2 regions of the Faecalitalea cylindroides genome follow, and region 2 is predicted to be linked to the other one. Evidence: riboswitches for the same ligand, from Rfam matches in the RefSeq annotation. Region 2 holds a riboswitch; the other holds the start of a gene.
The links. Region 2 has a riboswitch for FMN ahead of ribD (bifunctional diaminohydroxyphosphoribosylaminopyrimidine deaminase/5-amino-6-(5-phosphoribosylamino)uracil reductase RibD). Riboswitches for the same ligand answer to the same signal wherever they lie in the genome.

Region 1 (8,962 bases), on a different contig from region 2:
GATTTCTGGAATTGGAAAATATTTAAAAGAAAAAAATCCTGAAATTCAGATTGTTGGTGTTGAACCAGCTTCTTCTCCATTATTAACGGAGCATAAAGCAGGACCACATGGAATTCAGGGAATCGGAGCTAATTTTGTTCCAAATACATTAAATACAAAGATTTATGATGAAATCTTAACGGTAAAAGATGAAGATGCTTATAAAACTGGAAGAATGATGGCCCATAAAGAAGGCATGTTAGTCGGTATTTCTTCTGGAGCCAGCGTTTATGCAGCAATGCAGCTGGCAAAAAGAGAAGAAAATAAAGGTAAGATGATCGTAGCCATTCTTCCAGATACTGGGGAAAGATATTTGTCCACTCCGATGTTTGAATAGTTTAAAAAGATCCTTTCGAGGGTCTTTTTTTATTAACTGGTATGAATAAACAATATAATCGCAAAAAGAGTCAATATCAATATCCATAAAGATTTCTTTTCAGGATATACAAATCTTTGGTTGTAGTAAGCAGCTAATCCAATAAAAATCAAAAAGAGAATAAGATACATATTTTGATTTGGATTGAAAGTATATATGATCAATGGAAATATAGAAATAGCTAAACTAACATTTTTGAAAAACAGTAATTTCTTAGAGCCATGAATACTGCCTATGCTTCGATAATGCCAGTAGGAAAATATACCTGAATATATCAAACCAAAAATCCATATAGTCCAACTCAAATGACAGATTTCATTGAAGAAATAATCTCTAATGAAACCAATCATATAAACACATATGGCATATATAGCAAATACAGATATAAAATGTTTTAAATACTTACTAATTTTCTGTTTCATCTCATGAATAGAATACCATTCCCAATAAAAATCAGGTGTAAAAAATATTTAACGATGAAATTAAAGAAACTATGCTTCTTTAGTTATTAAATACTATAATAATATTTGGTGATTTTATGCATAAAAAAGAATATATACTCATAGGAAGTGTGTTGACTTGCAAAGTGGTTTCATCATTTCTTATCGCTTATCTATATCAAATTTTAGATTCATATTTAATAAAGATAATAATTCAAAATGTTGCGAATGTTTTATCGATATGTGTAACTTTATTGGCGATTAAGGTGAGTAAAAAGTCATTGCGAGATTTTGGTTTGTTTACAGATGATTTATTTAAACAAATTTTAATTGGCTTGGTTGTTGGTTTTATTTTGGTAGTGCTCTTGCAGGATCTATCTTTTTTAGAAGCTTCACCAAATTTATATGATATCTTTAGTATGATGTTAGTTGGCTTTTCAGAAGAATTATTATTTAAAGGTTTTCTGTTTACGATGATTTACGAGCTCAGTGGTTCAAGATTAAAGGTAGTATTCATACCTTCTATAGTTTTTGGAATTTGGCATTTTCCAGTTGGACAAAGTATTGATCAGGTGATTGGCACTACGATAATAGGACTTATTTATTCGGGAATGCGTTCCTTATACTTTAGAACAGATAAAGAAATTGGGATTATTCCTTTATCGATTTTTCACTGGATGCATAATATTTTTATCTTATAAGATTTTTTAATTCATTGAACAAGCCCAAAGTATCCTCTTTATCAAATAAATTGAAGATAAATGTGGTTTTATTTGTCAGAAGTTGAATATAATATGGTTTATCTTTATAGAGATAGGCAGTACAATTCCCAATTCCTTCTAGGCTTGTTTTTCCAACTAAAAAAATATTTGTTTCTGTTCCAATCTTGATGCTATTTCGACGAGGTATATTATTTTCATAAAATTGAATAGATGTAATATCTTCTAGTTTTATGCTGGAAGACATATCACCTAGAAACATTAAATAATCATTTTGTATCTTAATTTCATAGGCATTACCTTTGACTCCTTTTGTATGGGAGTCATAAAGAATAAATCCATATACTGAACAATATAAAGTTATAATTCCAACTATAAATGCAAGAATAATTCTTTTTGTCGTCTTTTCCATTGTGATCACTCTTTTCTATCCTGGATTCAGATGTAAAAAAATATGTTTACATTATTAATATAGTCCATTATATTGGTGTTGAAAAGATGATTGATATAGAATCTTTTATAGGGGTACTTTGTATGTTAAATTGTATATTATATTTGGCTGTATAATAGGAGCTATTTTTGGACAAGGAATGCTACATAATGATCGTATGATGATTCTATTTGCCATTGGTTTGGTACTTGCGGTTATTGTATTGATAAAGGTAAAGAAATTAAAATAGGTTAACGTTATTAAAAATTAGTGATAGATAAGAGTGGTAAATTCACTTAATATCTATCACTTTATTTATTTAAGGTTGATTAAATAATTTTCAAGAATATAATATAAGAGTTTTGAGAGGGATGTGGATATGAGTAGTAAATATACAATGGATATGTGCAATGGGCCTTTATTGAAGAAAATCATATTATTTGCGATTCCTTTAATGTTATCTGGTGTGTTGCAACTATTATTTAATGCAGCAGATGTGATTGTTGTTGGAAGATTTACCGGCAATGAAGCTTTGGCAGCTGTTGGTTCAACAAGTTCGCTTATTAATTTATTGATCAATTTATTTGTGGGTGTGTCTGTAGGTGCTAATGTTTTATTAGGGAAACACATTGGTGCTAGAGATGAGGAAAATGCTTCAAAGACAGTCCATACAGCGGTAACTTTTGCTCTTGTTGTAGGGATTGCCATGATCTTTGTAGGATTCTTTTTATCACGACCACTTTTGGAATTAATGGGTACGCCAGAAGATGTTATAAATCTATCGGTTTTGTATATGCGAATCTATTTTGTTGGTATGCCAGCATTTATGTTTTATAACTTTGGGGCTGCGTTATTAAGAGCAGTTGGAGATACAAAGCGCCCTTTATATTTTTTAACTTTAGCAGGTATCATAAATGTTATTTTTAATTTGATTTTTGTAATTGTATTTCACATGGGAGTTGCTGGTGTCGCATTGGCAACGATCATTTCAGAAGGAATCAGTGCTTTTCTTGTATTCCTTTGTCTAAAAGGAGCGGATGGCGTTCTTCATCTTGATCACAGGAGTTTGAGCTTTCATAAAGATGTCGCAATACAGATGATGAAGATTGGGTTACCGGCAGGACTTCAAGGATGTATCTTCAGTGTGTCAAACGTATTGATTCAATCAAGTGTAAACTCTTTTGGTTCAATCGCAATGGCAGGAAATACTGCTTCAGCTAATTTAGAAGGATTTGTATATAATGCGATGAACTCTTTATATCAGACTTCTTTAAGCTTTACATCACAAAACATGGGTGCTAAGAAATATAAACGTGTAGATAAGATTTTGATTGAATGTTTAGTTATCGTTATGATCGTTGGTATCGTAATGGGTGGAGGAGCTTATTTAATCGGTACGAGCTTGTTATCTATCTATTCAAGTGATCCACAAGTAATTTCTTATGGTTTGTTGAGAATGTCTTTGATCTGTGTTCCTTATTTCTTATGTGGAATGATGGATGTATTTGTTGGATCTCTTAGAGGCATGGGATATTCTGTTATGCCAATGTTAGTCTCTTTGACAGGAGCTTGTTTATTTAGAATCATATGGATCTTTACAATTTTTGCGACGAATCGAAGTTTATTTGTTTTGTATTTTTCATATCCGGTATCCTGGGCATTAACCGCAACCGCTCATTTGATTTGTTATATGATTGTTCGAAAGAAAGTTTTCAAATAAGTTCTATTTAGATATTTAGGGAATGAAACAACAAAATGGTTCGTTCCTTTTTATATAAATTCGTTTACATTTATTTCATTCAGGCGTAATATATAGATGCATAAAATAAATCTTCAGGGCAGAGTGAAATTCTCGACCGGTGGTATAGCCCACGAGCCGTAAGGTTGATTCGGTGCAACTCCGAAGCCGACAGTATAGTCTGGATGAAAGAAGATGCTTTTTTTGTACATTTTTATAGACAAAAGATGCACCTAGAAGAGTTATTTTAGGCGCATTTTTCTTTGTTTATGGAGGTGTTGTGTTTATGAATAGTCGTACAAAGAAAATTACTACAATAGGAATGATGTGTGCCATGGCCATGGTCATGAATCTATTGCTGCACTTTCCAATCATTCCAGCTGTTTCTTTTTTGAACTATGATCCTAAAGATATTGTCATAGTTATCGCAAGTTTTATCTATGGTCCATTTAGTGCTTTTGTGATGAGTGCTATTTGTGCCGTGTTGGATGTTATGTTGCGTGGAGGAACTATCTTAGATATTTTGATGAATATGATCGCAACATGTATGTTTTCTTGTGTGGCGGGTGCAATTTATAAAAAAGAGCATACAAAAAAAGGTGCTTTGATTGGACTAGGTACAGGTATCATCTTAACAACTATCAGCATGCTTTTATGGAATTACATCATTACACCAATTTATTTTGGGATTTCAAGAGAAGCCGTTGCGGCTATGTTGATTCCTGGTATTCTTCCATTTAATTTAATTAAATATGGAATTAATGCAGGAGCAAGTTTATTTTTGTATAAACCAGTCGTTGGGGCATTGCGAAGTTCTCATTTGGTCATGACAGAAGAAAAACCACACGAAAAATCAAATGAAATGGTTGTTTTAGGTGCTTTTATTGTTATATCATTAGTTATGTTAATACTGGGATATCAGGGGATTATTTAAAAGGAGAAAATCATGAACTTTTTAGAAGCTAAGAAAATAATGGATGAAAAATTAGGTGATTGGAAAATCATGGCTTTGGCTAGCTGTGTGGATAATTATCCTATGGTAAGAAATGTAAGTTGTGTATTCTATAATGATAAGATTTATTTTAAAACCGATAAAAACTTTAGAAAGACACAGCAATTATTTAAAAATCCTCAAGTTGCGATGTGTTTTAATGGTGTTCAAGTTGAAGGAAAGGCAGTCAACAAAGGCTTAGTCGTAGATGAGCCAGGAAGAATATTTGAAAAGAAATACAAAGAATTTTTATGGCAGAGCTATAATGCATATTCGCATGTCGACACAGAAATCTTGATTGAAGTCACTCCAGAGTTTGTTGAAATTTGGGATGAAGATCAAGACCGTAAAGCGTTCCAGATTTTTATTGATTTTAAAGATCAAAGTGTTGAATACAAACCATATGACTAATCTTGAAACAAAACGTTTGATCTTAAGAAACTGGAAGAGTGAAGATAAAGATTCTCTGTATGAACTTGCCAAAGATCATGAAATCGGGCCAAGATGTGGCTGGTTACCGCATAAAGATGTTAATGAAAGCTTGAATATCATTTGTAATGTATTTGATGAAAACACATATGCCATTGTATTAAAAGATACCAATCAAATTATAGGATGCATTAGTCTGATGTTTAAAGATAAAGCAAATCTTTCCATTTTAGAAGATGAAGCAGAATTAGGATATTGGATTGGAAGACCATATTGGAATCAAGGTTATGTCAGTGAAGCGGCAAAAACTTTGATTCGTTATGGCTTTGAGTCGTTGCATTTATCTAAAATTTGGTGTCTGAATTTTTCGGACAATCTGGCTTCGGCAAGGGTCAAAGAGAAATTAGGCTTTAAACATGAATACATAATTCCAAATAAATTTGTTTCGGCATTAAATGTTTATAAAGAGGATAGAGTTGCACTATTGACAAGAGCAATGTGGGAGAAGTTATGATTCGATTGTTGTTTGTACGTCATGGACAGACGGAATTTAATGTAAAAAAGCGAGTACAGGGATGGTGTGATTCGCCTTTGACACAGGAAGGAATCAAGCAGGCAGAATCTTTGATAGATGTATTAAAGGAAGTGGATATTTGTGCAGCTTATAGTTCAACTTCTGAAAGATGCAGGGATACATTGGATATTATTTTAAATGATCGGGATATTAAAAAATATGATCGAAAAGGCTTAAAGGAAATTCATTTTGGATTAGCTGAAGGAGAGCGTATTGAAAAAGTATTTCCTAATGGAACGGCCAATTTAAGCGGATATCAAGATATACAAGGTGAAAGCAAACAACAGGCTTTAAAACGTTTTGAAGATGAAATTCATTCAATCGTTTCTCTGTATGATGAAGCCAATATTCTAATTGTTACACATGGATCGATCTTGAAGGAATTTTTCTCGCATATCGATCTGGGTTTCAAACAGGCAGCTATAGAAGTCAACGGTTCAGTTAATAGATTGATTTCCAATTGTTCGCTTAGTATCGTGGAATATAATCAAGGAAACTATTGCTTGGTTTCTTATGGCAAGACATATTATTGATCATGGAGGCAATATGAAAATATCCAAACTATTGTCATCTCTTGTTTCGATCGCATTGTTCGTATCGATTGCAGGATGTCAAAATGTAGATGAAAAAACAGCGCATGCGGATTTTGATGCGTTTATGGAACAGGAATTTATCGATACAGTCGAAAGTGATTATTTAACTTACAAGACATTGATCGATGATCCAGAACAATATGATATCAATGTAGAAGAGATTGAGGTCAACCTGGGAGAAAGGCTGGATCCTGAAAATTATGAGGATTTGATGTCTGAACCCAATGAATCGTATGAAGAGTTTAAATCCTTTGATTATGATAGCTTAAGTGAAGAACAAAAAGATGTATATGATGCTTATGCCTATATGATGGAAATTGATGAAGCATTGTGCGATAAAAAATTCTGGTATTACACACCGTATTTTGAAAGTATGAGTGGCTTGCAGTATCAATTACCAACTTTGTTTGCGGACTGGCAGGTAGATAATGAACAGGAAGTTCAAGAGATAATCTTGTTGGTTGAAGATGTCTTAGATTATGTTAATGGAGCTATTGAATATACAAAAAAACAAGAAGAAATGGGTCTTTTAATGATCGATATTGATGAGGTTTTAAATTATTGTCAAAATATTATTGATACAGCCCAGGATAGTGCTGTTTTATCCGCAATGAAAGAAACGATTCAATCTCTAGGATTATCAAATGAGACCGATTATATCGCACAGCTTGAAGATGCATTTAATAATTCATTTATTCCAGCTTATGAAAATATCATAGCTATGCTTAATGAATTTTCACAGTCAGCGCAAAACAATGAGCAGGGACTTGCTTCATTTGAAAATGGAAAGGAATATTTTGAGATTCTTATAAAACAAAATACAGGGTTAGATAAAGATCCTTTGGAAATCAAGGAAATGATGGAAGATGCATATCAAGATCATATTTTATCTTTACAGGTTTATGCTTACAGCAATCCGGATGCAGTGAACACATTCATTCAAGGAACTATGCCGGAAACAGGATTTAACAGTTATGAAGAAATCTTAGAATTTGCTAAACAAAATCTTGTAAATGATTTTCCAGAAGTGAATGATCTTGAATATGAAATTAAAGATGTAAATGAGCAAATTGCTTCGGATACGGGGGTTGCTGCATATTTTAAGGTCCCTACATTGGATGGAAATGAGAAAAAACAATTGAGAGTTAACCCAAAAGGTAGTGATATTTCCAGCATTGATACATATATGACGGTTTGTCATGAAGGATTTCCAGGGCATATGTATCAATATGGTTACATGTATGAAAATGTCTCAAGTAATCTAATTAAAGGATTAGCGCAGTTTAATGCATATACAGAAGGATATGCGGTTTATGCACAATATGAGGCTTTGGATTATTTGACAAATATTGATCCAAATCTGTTGACTTTATATGCAGAAAATGAGCAGGCATCTTATTGTGCTGTTGTGGCAGCAGATATTGGAATTCATTATGAAGGTTATACGCTAGAGCAATTTACTGACTATATGAGCCAGTCAGGATTTGCTCTGGATGAAGATAGTGCTAAAGCCTTATATGCACAACTTCAAGCCAATCCAGCTGTATTCGAACCATATTATGTTGGAAATGAAGTGATTCAGGATCTAAAAGAAAGTGCCCAGGAAAAACTAGGTGAAGATTTTACGGATAAAGGATTTAATCAAGCAATTTTAGAATGTGGAAATATGCCTTTTGAGGTTGTACAAAGGCATGTGGATTCATATGCGTTAGGAAATGTTCAAGCCTGATTCACTCATATATGAAAAGAGGTAATTGATATGCAAAAAAAAATCAGGGATGAAATTAAAGCTATTTTTTTTGATATAGATGGAACATATTTTGATCATGAAAAAAATCGAGTTTTACCATCGACTATAAAGGCTATGAAAAAGTTAAAAGAAAACGGATATAAAATTGCTCTTTGTTCAGGTAGGCCCTTACTAATGGCAAAAGAGTTGGATGTATTCAATCATGTTGAATGGGATGGTTTTATTGGTAGCGCCGGTAATACCGTATATGATGAAAACTTGAATAAAATTAAGCACAATGGATTTGGTGATAAAGAATTGGAAACAATTTTTTCCATCGCTAAGAAAAAAGAAATTTGCCTTTATGTAAATGGAAGTTCTGCTTTTTTAACAATGGATGATCCACAGGCGGTACAGGTTCTTCAACAATTTCATGTCCAGATTCCCAAAGAGATTCGCGGTTGGCAAAAGAGCGATAGTGTTGAAATGATAAGTATGTTTAAAGGATACGATTATGATTACTCAGATTTTTTACAGGTTCCACAACTAAGAACACAAAAATCGTCAGGTTGTATCGTTGATTTAATTAAAGAAGGCATCAACAAAACGACAGGAATTCATTCATTATTAAAGTATTGGGGAATGGAAGATGCCAAATATATGGCATTTGGAGATTCTTTAAATGATAAAGAGATGTTGGATAGTGCCTATATCGGAGTTGCAATGGAAAATGGAGATGTAAATCTATATCCATATGCAGATGTTGTATGTGGACCAAGTTTTGAAGACAGCATCTATGCTGTATTGAAGAGTTTTCAGATGATCAAATAGGAGTGCATATGATAGAAGAAAGACTGTTTGTTCCGTGTAAAGATCATGATATTCCTATGGTCTTGTGTGTTCC
Region 2 (8,962 bases):
TGTATTCCTGTAATTCTTTAATTGTGAGGGTAGGTATATGGTGTGTTTGAGAAAACTGAATTAAATCAGGTGTTCTCATCATTTTCCCGTTTTCATTCATAATTTCGCAACATAAGCCACATTCTTTTAAGCCAGCCAACCTCAATAGGTCAACCGTTGCTTCTGTATGTCCATTTCTTTCCAAAGCACCTCCGTTCTTTGCAATCAGAGGAAACATGTGCCCCGGTCTACGAAAGTCAAAGGGATTTACATTCTCAGTCACACACATACGAGCCGTTAATCCTCTTTCTTCGGCAGAAATACCTGTTGTAGTATCCTTATAATCAATAGAAACTGTAAAGGCAGTTTCATGGTTATCTGTATTATCTTCAACCATAGGGGAAAGCATGAGCCTGTTAGCCAGACTTTCACTCATAGGCATACAGATTAAGCCTTTTGCATAAGTCGCCATAAAATTAACATTTTCTGTTGTCGCAAATTGTGCCGAACAAATTAAATCCCCCTCATTTTCTCTCTCTTTATCGTCCATAACCAAAACAAGTTTTCCCTCTTGTAACGCCTGCAATGCCTCTTTTATTTTTTGATATTTCATAATTCCTTTATCCTTTCTGCTAAAATCCGTATCGGCATAACAACTCTTTCGACAACTCTGTTTCATTGCTGTTGTCTATGAGTTTCTGCACATATTTCCCTAATATATCATTTTCAAGGTTTACCATATCCCCGACTTGTTTATTCTTGAGAATTGTTTGCTCCAAAGTATGAGGGATAACGGATACCGAAAAATCTGCTTTCGATACTTTTGCGACAGTAAGACTAATACCGTCAATAGCAATCGAACCTTTTTCAACAATTAGATTTAAGATTTCTCTTTGCGTATTGATTTGATACCACACCGCATTTTTGTCTCTACGCACAGACGATATTCTGCCTGTCCCATCAATATGCCCCGTAACAATGTGACCGCCCAACCTGCCATTCATAGGCATAGCTCTTTCTAAATTCACAAGGCTTCCATGTCTTAACAGGCTAAGAGCCGTTCTGTTCCATGTTTCATTCATCACATCAACTGTAAAAGATTGTCGAGTGAAACAAGTAACTGTAAGGCAGATACCATTGACTGCTATGCTGTCGCCTAAATGTATATCCTCTAATATTTTTGAAGCTTTAATGGATAGTTTACAGTTACAAGTATCTTTCTGTATTCTTTCTACTTTACCGATTTCTTCTATTATTCCTGTAAACATGGATAAATCACTTCGCTTTCTATGAAATAATCATTTCCCACTTGAGAAAAAGCATATGGTTTAAGCATAATGGCGTCATTAGGAAAAGCAACACCTTGACCACTTACAGGGCTTTTTGCACTCCCACCAAATATTTTAGGTGCTATATAAATTTGCACCTCATCAACAATCTGTTGCTCAAGAGCACTCCAATTCATTGCACTTCCACCCTCTAAAAGTAGACTGTCTATCTGCATATTTCCTAAACATTGCATTAAATTCATTAAGTCAATATGATTACCTTTTTTCTTCGTATAAATAATTTCACAACCACATTTTCTGTAAAGAGCAATCTTACTTTCATCAATAGAAGAAGTAGCGATATATGTTTTAATGTCATTCGCTGTTTTGATAATTTTTGATGTAATGGGTGTTCTTAAATCTGTATCACATACGATACGAATAGGATTTTCCCCGTTTTCTAATCGGCATGTCAGTAAAGGGTCATCTTGAATAACGGTATTCACTCCTACCATGATCGCAGTAACCTTATGCCTGAATTGATGTACTTGTTTTCTCGCTTTTTCGCCACTTATCCATTTTGATTGATTTGTATAAGTTGCTATTTTCCCGTCCATTGTCATTGCATATTTCATAAAAACATAAGGAATATGCCTTGTAACATATTTTCTAAAAACTTTGATTAACTGTTGACACTCCATTTCTAAAATTCCTATCACAACTTGAATGTTGTTTTCCTCAAGTACCTTTACACCTTTTCCAGACACAATAGGATTACAGTCTAAAGTTCCGACGACTACTCTTGTAATGCCACTTTTAATAATTGCTTCTGTGCAAGGTGGTGTCTTACCATAGTGACAGCATGGTTCAAGTGTTACATAAAGTGTTGCTCCTACAGGTGACTCCCTACAATTTTTTAATGCATTTCTCTCTGCATGCAATCCACCAAAGATTTCATGGTATCCCTGTCCTATAATTCGATTATCTTTTACAATTACTGCCCCAACCATAGGATTAGGATTGACATAGCCAGCACCTTTTTTTGCCAGTTTTATTGCTAATTTCATGTATTCTGTATCGCTCATTTTTACACCTCCAAAAAAATACATGCCTTGAATAAAATCTATCCAAGACATGCAAAAGAGGATTTATGCGATTAAAGAAAATGCTCTGAAACAATATAAAATCATTCCAGAGCACGCAAAAAAAGCATAAACTTACTTTCATCTTCTTTCATCCAGACTATACTGTCGGCTTTGGAATTTCACCAAATCATGCCTTTCGGCTCGTGGGCTATACCACCGGTAGGGAATTACACCCTGCCCTGAAGATAGTTATTCAATTACGGACAATTATAATATCTGATATTATATCTGTCAATAAAAAGTTTTTTTCTCGTTTATCCAAATACAATAATTTGCAAGCAGGTAAACACAGGTTATTTCTTAATATCCTTTTGTTTGGGAAACTCCTGTTTCCCATTTAGAAATTGTCTTATCACTGATTCCTAAAATATCCGCCAACTCTCTTTGTGTCATGTGTTTCAATTTTCTATTTGTCGATATAAACTTACCAACCTTTATCTGATCCATGTTTCTTCCTCCTTATATACATGTACAGAATACTGGATAATTTAATTCTATAGAACCCACGGATCGTAGAGTTTCATATATTATGATTTTTTATTGTTCATTTATCTCTTTATGTCTATACATTTAGAAAATGAATTGCGGAAATTCGGTTTTTTGGCATAAAAAGTTTTGCGGAAATTCGGTTTTATTCAAAAAATCCATTAATGACACCAGCTACCTTCTCAGGCACTTCTTCATTTAGAACATGTCCTGCACCTTCAACAATAATTAGTTTAGCACTTTTTATATGCTCTTTAAGATAGTAAGCTGATTTTAGATTTGTCTTATCTTTTTGTCCACATACAATACATGTTTCATTTTTTAATTTCGATACTCTGTTAGTAAAATTCAGATCTTTCATTGATTTTCCTAAAGCCAGGGTATCTTTTTTAATGAATGCCATATCTTCAAAAAGTGAAGATGGTAAAAATCTTAAAACTATATTCTGTATCGTAAAAACCAGTTTAGGCACCTTATGTGGTGTTGCGACTAACACTAGCTTTTGTACCTTTTCTGGATTTTTCAGTGTATATTCCAATGCCAAAATTCCTCCTAAAGAAAGACCAACAATATTAATCTTCTCTTCAAATTGATCGCAATATGATTTAAATGCTCCATATAGGTTTTTATATGTAGCCGACTTCCCTTTTAAAACATCTCTTAAATCTGGTGTTAAGCACTCATTTTTATATTCAATTTCAGAAAGCACTTTATCCCAACTGTTAGCTCGCTGTCCTGAGCCATGAACAAATATCGTTTTCATGATTTGTTTTTCTTAAATACATTTGCGATTGCCAGAACACCCGGAAATAAAACAGCCGCAATGACCCAAACGATCCATCCTTCCTGCCAGTTTCGTGTAGGCAATGTAATTGCCAGATAGATAGCTGTAACAGATAACCAATAAACCGTTGTGATGACTCCAATGATCGGACTCTTTTCCTTCTTTTCTTTTGTATAGTCTCCTTCCTGTAACAGCTTGGCAAAACTTTCCCAAATAATACCGACACGAACAAGCAAAACAACGCCTATACCTACAATAAATAAAGCTAAACATAACAATGAAACCATCAAGATCAAATTGTTTTCTTCAAACATAACACCAGTAAAAAACGGAACCATGGCCAGGATACATAAAGAAACACCAATGATGTTATTCTTAGTATATGTATTTTGAAATTTCTCTTTTCGTTCATTTACCAGACTGATGACACCATATTCTGTATCAAAGATTTCTTCTTCTAAATATTCATATCGAGCCGTTTTTGAATGACTGTAAATAAAGATAGCTACTGCAATTGCAACAAGAATCATCAATATGATCAACCCCACAGCTCCTGCCACATTTTCGCTGATGCCAAAAGACTTTGTTTCACTTAAAGCACCTAGTATTAATAGACAAATCGGAGAAATAATGCATAAAAAGACTCCATTGGCAATCATCTTTGAAGTTTCTATCTTCACTTCAATAAAACGATTAGCTTCTTCCAATGTTACTCGTCTACCAAAATCATTTTCTTCACTAACAATGACATCCGCGTCTTCGATTTCATCTTTTAGTAAATAATCTGTACTCACTCCAAACAACTTAGATAAGCGAACGATCTTATCTAAATCTGGAACCGATTGCGCACCTTCCCATTTAGATACAGATTGTCGGGATACATTCATTTGGGAAGCTAATTCTTCTTGAGACCATCCAGCCTTCTTTCGCAATCGAATTAATTTATCAGCAAATATCATATTATGTCCTCCTTGTGTTTCAACTTTCGCTCTGATTTTAACATTCAGCACGGTTGCCCACCATAAATCAAGGCTTTCAATGTGTCAACTGGTGGTTGCAACTGCAAGTTTATACACAAATTACGTAGTTTTACTCAATAATTAATCAAGATATGAATCAATAATATTCATCCAACTCTTCCATGGCATCATCAACACCCTTTCGATATTCGCTATCTTCCTGATAACGATCAAGATCATATTCTTCATCTTCTACAATGGCATTATATCCATCTGTATAACTTCCAAGTGTTGGACCTTCTACATCCGGATTATCCAATACCTCATCTTTTTTCTGATTTGAATAATCAGTATTATCATTTAAATGACAAGCTGGACTATCTTCTTCATGTACGACATAAATTGTCTTTAAATCCATATCAAGAGCATTAAAACAAGGCCCATTATAAAAAACATACTTATGCTCATCATTATGAATCTCTAAACTAAGATTTCCTGTATATTCAATATTAGCATCTATGTCTTCATTAATAGCTATTCGCTTAGAATAATCAGAGTATCTATCCTCAAATTTATTACTCATTTTCTCCATAATAGAATATAATTCTTCTGCCTTTTTCTCATTATCTGCAATATCTTCATATTCTTTTATCTTCTTTGAAGAAATCACAACATCAAAATCATATTCTCTTAAATTTTCAAATGATATATCTGTCTTGAAAGTATTAATTGATACATTAATATCATCAAATTCAGCCTTTTGAAGATCTTCCTGCAAAGGAAGTACAAAATCTTCCTGAACAAAATCCTTTGCGACATTTTGACTTTGACCTTCTTTTAAAGCTAAAAAGCCTGGATAAATTACCTTATTACAAACTATTCCAATCCCTATAACTCCCAAAATAGAGAATATTATCTTTTCTGACTTTGATAGATTCATTTATTATCACCTGTCTAATAATTTTCCTTTTTTCTAACTACATACCTAGTAACAATAAGAAAAATATACTAATTTCAAGAAAAATATACTAATTTCTTAAAAATAGAAAAATTGATTGTATATTAAGAAAAACATCTCTAGGAGATCCTAATACAAATTCACATATATAAATCTCTACAAATTTCTTCCACTTCTTCTTGTTGTATCATTTTATAAAGTTTTTCAACTTCTGTTCTAATTTTGTCTTTATGTTTTAAAAATTTCAAACCATGAAGGTATGGGAGCAATGATTCTAGAAAATCGATTTGTTTTTTATAAACTGATGTAAAATTTCCATTAGATACCAAATGAGTAGGCAGTAATGATAATTTATTAAACATTTCAAAATCTTGATTATTATCTAAGAATATCTTTATTGATTCTTTTCTAATATCTTCATTAAGCTCACAAACAAAATTGAAAATAATAACAATTTTACTAGAAAATGCATTTTTTTCGATTAAATCTCTTATCCACTCTTTTTGATGTCTTATGATATTCTCATCAGATTCTACATGTGTCATCACATTTCTGAAAGATTCTTTGATTCTCCACGTATACATCTTATCTTTAGGAAAGTTATAAAACATATAATCAAAGTAATCCTTATATTTTTCCGATTTCCATAAAGCATTATTTATATAAAAATCATGTTTTATTTCATTTTTCCAAAAAAGTTCAGAATATTTTTGAATCCAACTTTCTCCTAATGACAAAAATTCTAGCAAAAAAGTTCCATTTAAATCATGAGTTTCATTTTGTTTTAACATATAAAAATATATTTCTTGCAGAAGATTAATATCGCTTTGAAATAAATGTAACAACTCTTTGGGTAAATAAATCGATTCGTTAAATAACAAACAAAAATACAAATTCACTACAAAAGGACTACAATTTCGCTTTTTAAAAAGAATGGCACAAGAAACTGGATAAATATTTTGATTTATATGTAAAAACTTATCTAAAACTCTTAGAGATCTATAAGAAGCTAAATGAATATTCTTATCAGAATCATTCCTTAAAAAAGCCAAAAATTCATTTAATATTTCTGATGTAACTTTGGTGTCTGGTAAAGTATTAAAGAAACCAAATAACCATTCATATTTCTGAGGAAAATCAGATTGATTTATAAATGATAATAATTGCATAGAGTTCATATTTTTATTTAATTTCTCCAAAACTATTTCTGGATGCATTGAAATATTTTTCCCAAATTGAACAAAAGCTCTCATAAGTTCTTGTAAATGTTCTACATCAAAGTGTTGAACCAGCATTTCAAATCCTTCAACAATATTATATGAATCATATGAATCTTTTCTTAGTAATGTGTCAGACAAAATAGAATTCATACTCTGAACCAAACTAGGAATATCAGAAACCGAAATACTCTGCCCGTATTCTGATATCGACTTTGTTCTCACGCACTGGTAATCTTCATAATTTAATCCTGCTAACTCATAATCGACACGCAGAGTTTGATATAACTCCCATTCTTTCCCTTGCAATAATTTATCCCATTTTTTATTATACTTCACATTCATTTTGTCACCATTCAATAATAATCTTTGAATGACTTTTAAATAACTTATTCGATTACATTTCAATATAGTTAATAATTCCTCAATATATTTAACTTCACTGGATACTATTTCATAATCGGGTTTATCATAAAGATCAATTACATATGATTCTAAAAGTGATAATAAAGCATTGTTCCAAGCAGGTTTTGAGGCAAGGTTTATTAAAATTTTCCAACAAACTTCACGATACTCAACCAAACCTTCCGATTGCTTTATCTCCAAATTATACATAATTAATTTATCATCCCTACCCATTTCAATTGGGAGAAATTTAAAGCCCAATGAATACTTAGACCATTGAAACCCCACCCCTTCTGCTATAACGTTTCCTTTTAAAACTGAATTATATATATACTCTGAAATCATCTTTTGTCCTTGATATCTATACTTATATGAAAAAACACCCACTCCGTAAGAATTTTCTAACCATTTATATCCTGAAACTAAAGTTTTGACATTTTTAGAACAATATTTAAAAAGTATATCTATTACATATTCTAGATATTCACTATGCTGATATCCCGTTAAATATGCTAATACTGATTCATCCTTTGTATAAACATTTGCAGAAAAATCTACAGTCGTAACAGCAAATTCTTCTGAATTAATAGCATCTATACTTCTCTGCGCCAAGAGGAAAGCCTTTTCTGGTCTAAAAACATGAAAATCTTTTACGAAATCCTCATAACATTCATCCTGAGATGTATCAAAATTATCCCATACTTTTAGGATTTCTTGCTCACAATATGCTTTAGTTTCATCAGATTTAAATAAACTAAGAATTGTATTGATACTTCTAATGACACCATTACGAAAGTGCTTGTAACCTATTTCTAAAACTTTAGAAAAAGAAACTATTTTTACCGATAAAAACACATAATATAGCATATAGTTCGACAAACATTGATCAGAAAACATTGCAACTTGATTAAACTGAATTTCAACTACTTCCAATTTAAAAAGGTATCGTATCGTATCTAAAAATACTCTATCAGTAATACCGTAATCATCTAATAACGGTCGCAGAGCAGATATATCGTTTAACAAAACAGCATTTATAATAGATAAAACACCTGCAGTAAAGCAGAGAGCATCATCCCTACCTATAGAGCCGTCTACATATTTTTTATAATACGCTTCATATAATTGAGAAGCGTCTTTGATTGATGTTAAATTTTGTTTTTCAACAGCTAATCTCCCAGCCATGTATGCTATTCTTGGGTTTCCCTCAGAAATATGTATAATTTGTCTAATGTACACTTCATTCTGAATCTTCAAATTATTTTGAAGAAAACCTTTAATTTCCTCATCTGTAAAAGGAGGAATTTCAATAATTTTCGGAACAGAGTATTCTTTTACTGAAGAAATAACCTCGTTCTTTGCATAATCTCTAACTGTTAGAATAATTTTTACTTCATATCCTAGATATCTTTTTGTTGTATATTCGAGGATTGACTTTAGTCCTGCTAATTCATTTGCATCATCAATAAAGAAAAGATATTTATCTGGTTTTTCTGTAGCCGAGATTAAATCATCATAAAGCCCCAAATTATGATTCTTCACGCACAATAAATTATATCCAGCATTTAAAGACACATCACGAGCTACTTCTAAAACAAGCCTGGTTTTCCCTGCCCCTGCTTTACCAGTGACAACTACAATTGAACTCTTCTTTAAAGCATCATTAATTTCTTTCTTTTCTTTTTCTCTATATTGAAAAATCGTATTTAATGGTGCAGTCATATCATTTGCATCATACTGAACAATAAATTCATCAACTGA

Region 1: linked by a shared signal. The riboswitch ahead of PND65_RS02775 (ECF transporter S component) and the one ahead of ribD (bifunctional diaminohydroxyphosphoribosylaminopyrimidine deaminase/5-amino-6-(5-phosphoribosylamino)uracil reductase RibD) in region 2 are both predicted to bind FMN.

The regions. Positions count from the first base shown of each region.
Region 1 is NZ_JAQLXG010000003.1:70,473-79,434, reverse strand. Features, by position in the region: gene cysK (cysteine synthase A) at 1-376, shown strand, start outside; gene PND65_RS02790 (CPBP family intramembrane glutamic endopeptidase) at 954-1,556, shown strand; gene PND65_RS02785 (hypothetical protein) at 1,546-1,986, opposite strand; gene PND65_RS02780 (MATE family efflux transporter) at 2,384-3,724, shown strand; FMN riboswitch at 3,830-3,943, shown strand; gene PND65_RS02775 (ECF transporter S component) at 4,029-4,676, shown strand; gene PND65_RS02770 (pyridoxamine 5'-phosphate oxidase family protein) at 4,689-5,144, shown strand; gene PND65_RS02765 (GNAT family N-acetyltransferase) at 5,137-5,676, shown strand; gene PND65_RS02760 (histidine phosphatase family protein) at 5,673-6,269, shown strand; gene PND65_RS02755 (DUF885 domain-containing protein) at 6,283-8,058, shown strand; gene PND65_RS02750 (Cof-type HAD-IIB family hydrolase) at 8,089-8,889, shown strand; gene PND65_RS02745 (alpha/beta hydrolase family protein) at 8,898-8,962, shown strand, end outside.
Region 2 is NZ_JAQLXG010000011.1:13,891-22,852, reverse strand. Features, by position in the region: gene PND65_RS06820 (bifunctional 3,4-dihydroxy-2-butanone-4-phosphate synthase/GTP cyclohydrolase II) at 1-592, opposite strand, end outside; gene ribE (riboflavin synthase) at 612-1,247, opposite strand; gene ribD (bifunctional diaminohydroxyphosphoribosylaminopyrimidine deaminase/5-amino-6-(5-phosphoribosylamino)uracil reductase RibD) at 1,232-2,332, opposite strand; FMN riboswitch at 2,469-2,583, opposite strand; gene PND65_RS06805 (helix-turn-helix domain-containing protein) at 2,693-2,839, opposite strand; gene PND65_RS06800 (alpha/beta fold hydrolase) at 3,024-3,641, opposite strand; gene PND65_RS06795 (helix-turn-helix domain-containing protein) at 3,638-4,621, opposite strand; gene PND65_RS06790 (hypothetical protein) at 4,779-5,561, opposite strand; gene PND65_RS06785 (P-loop NTPase) at 5,720-8,962, opposite strand, start outside.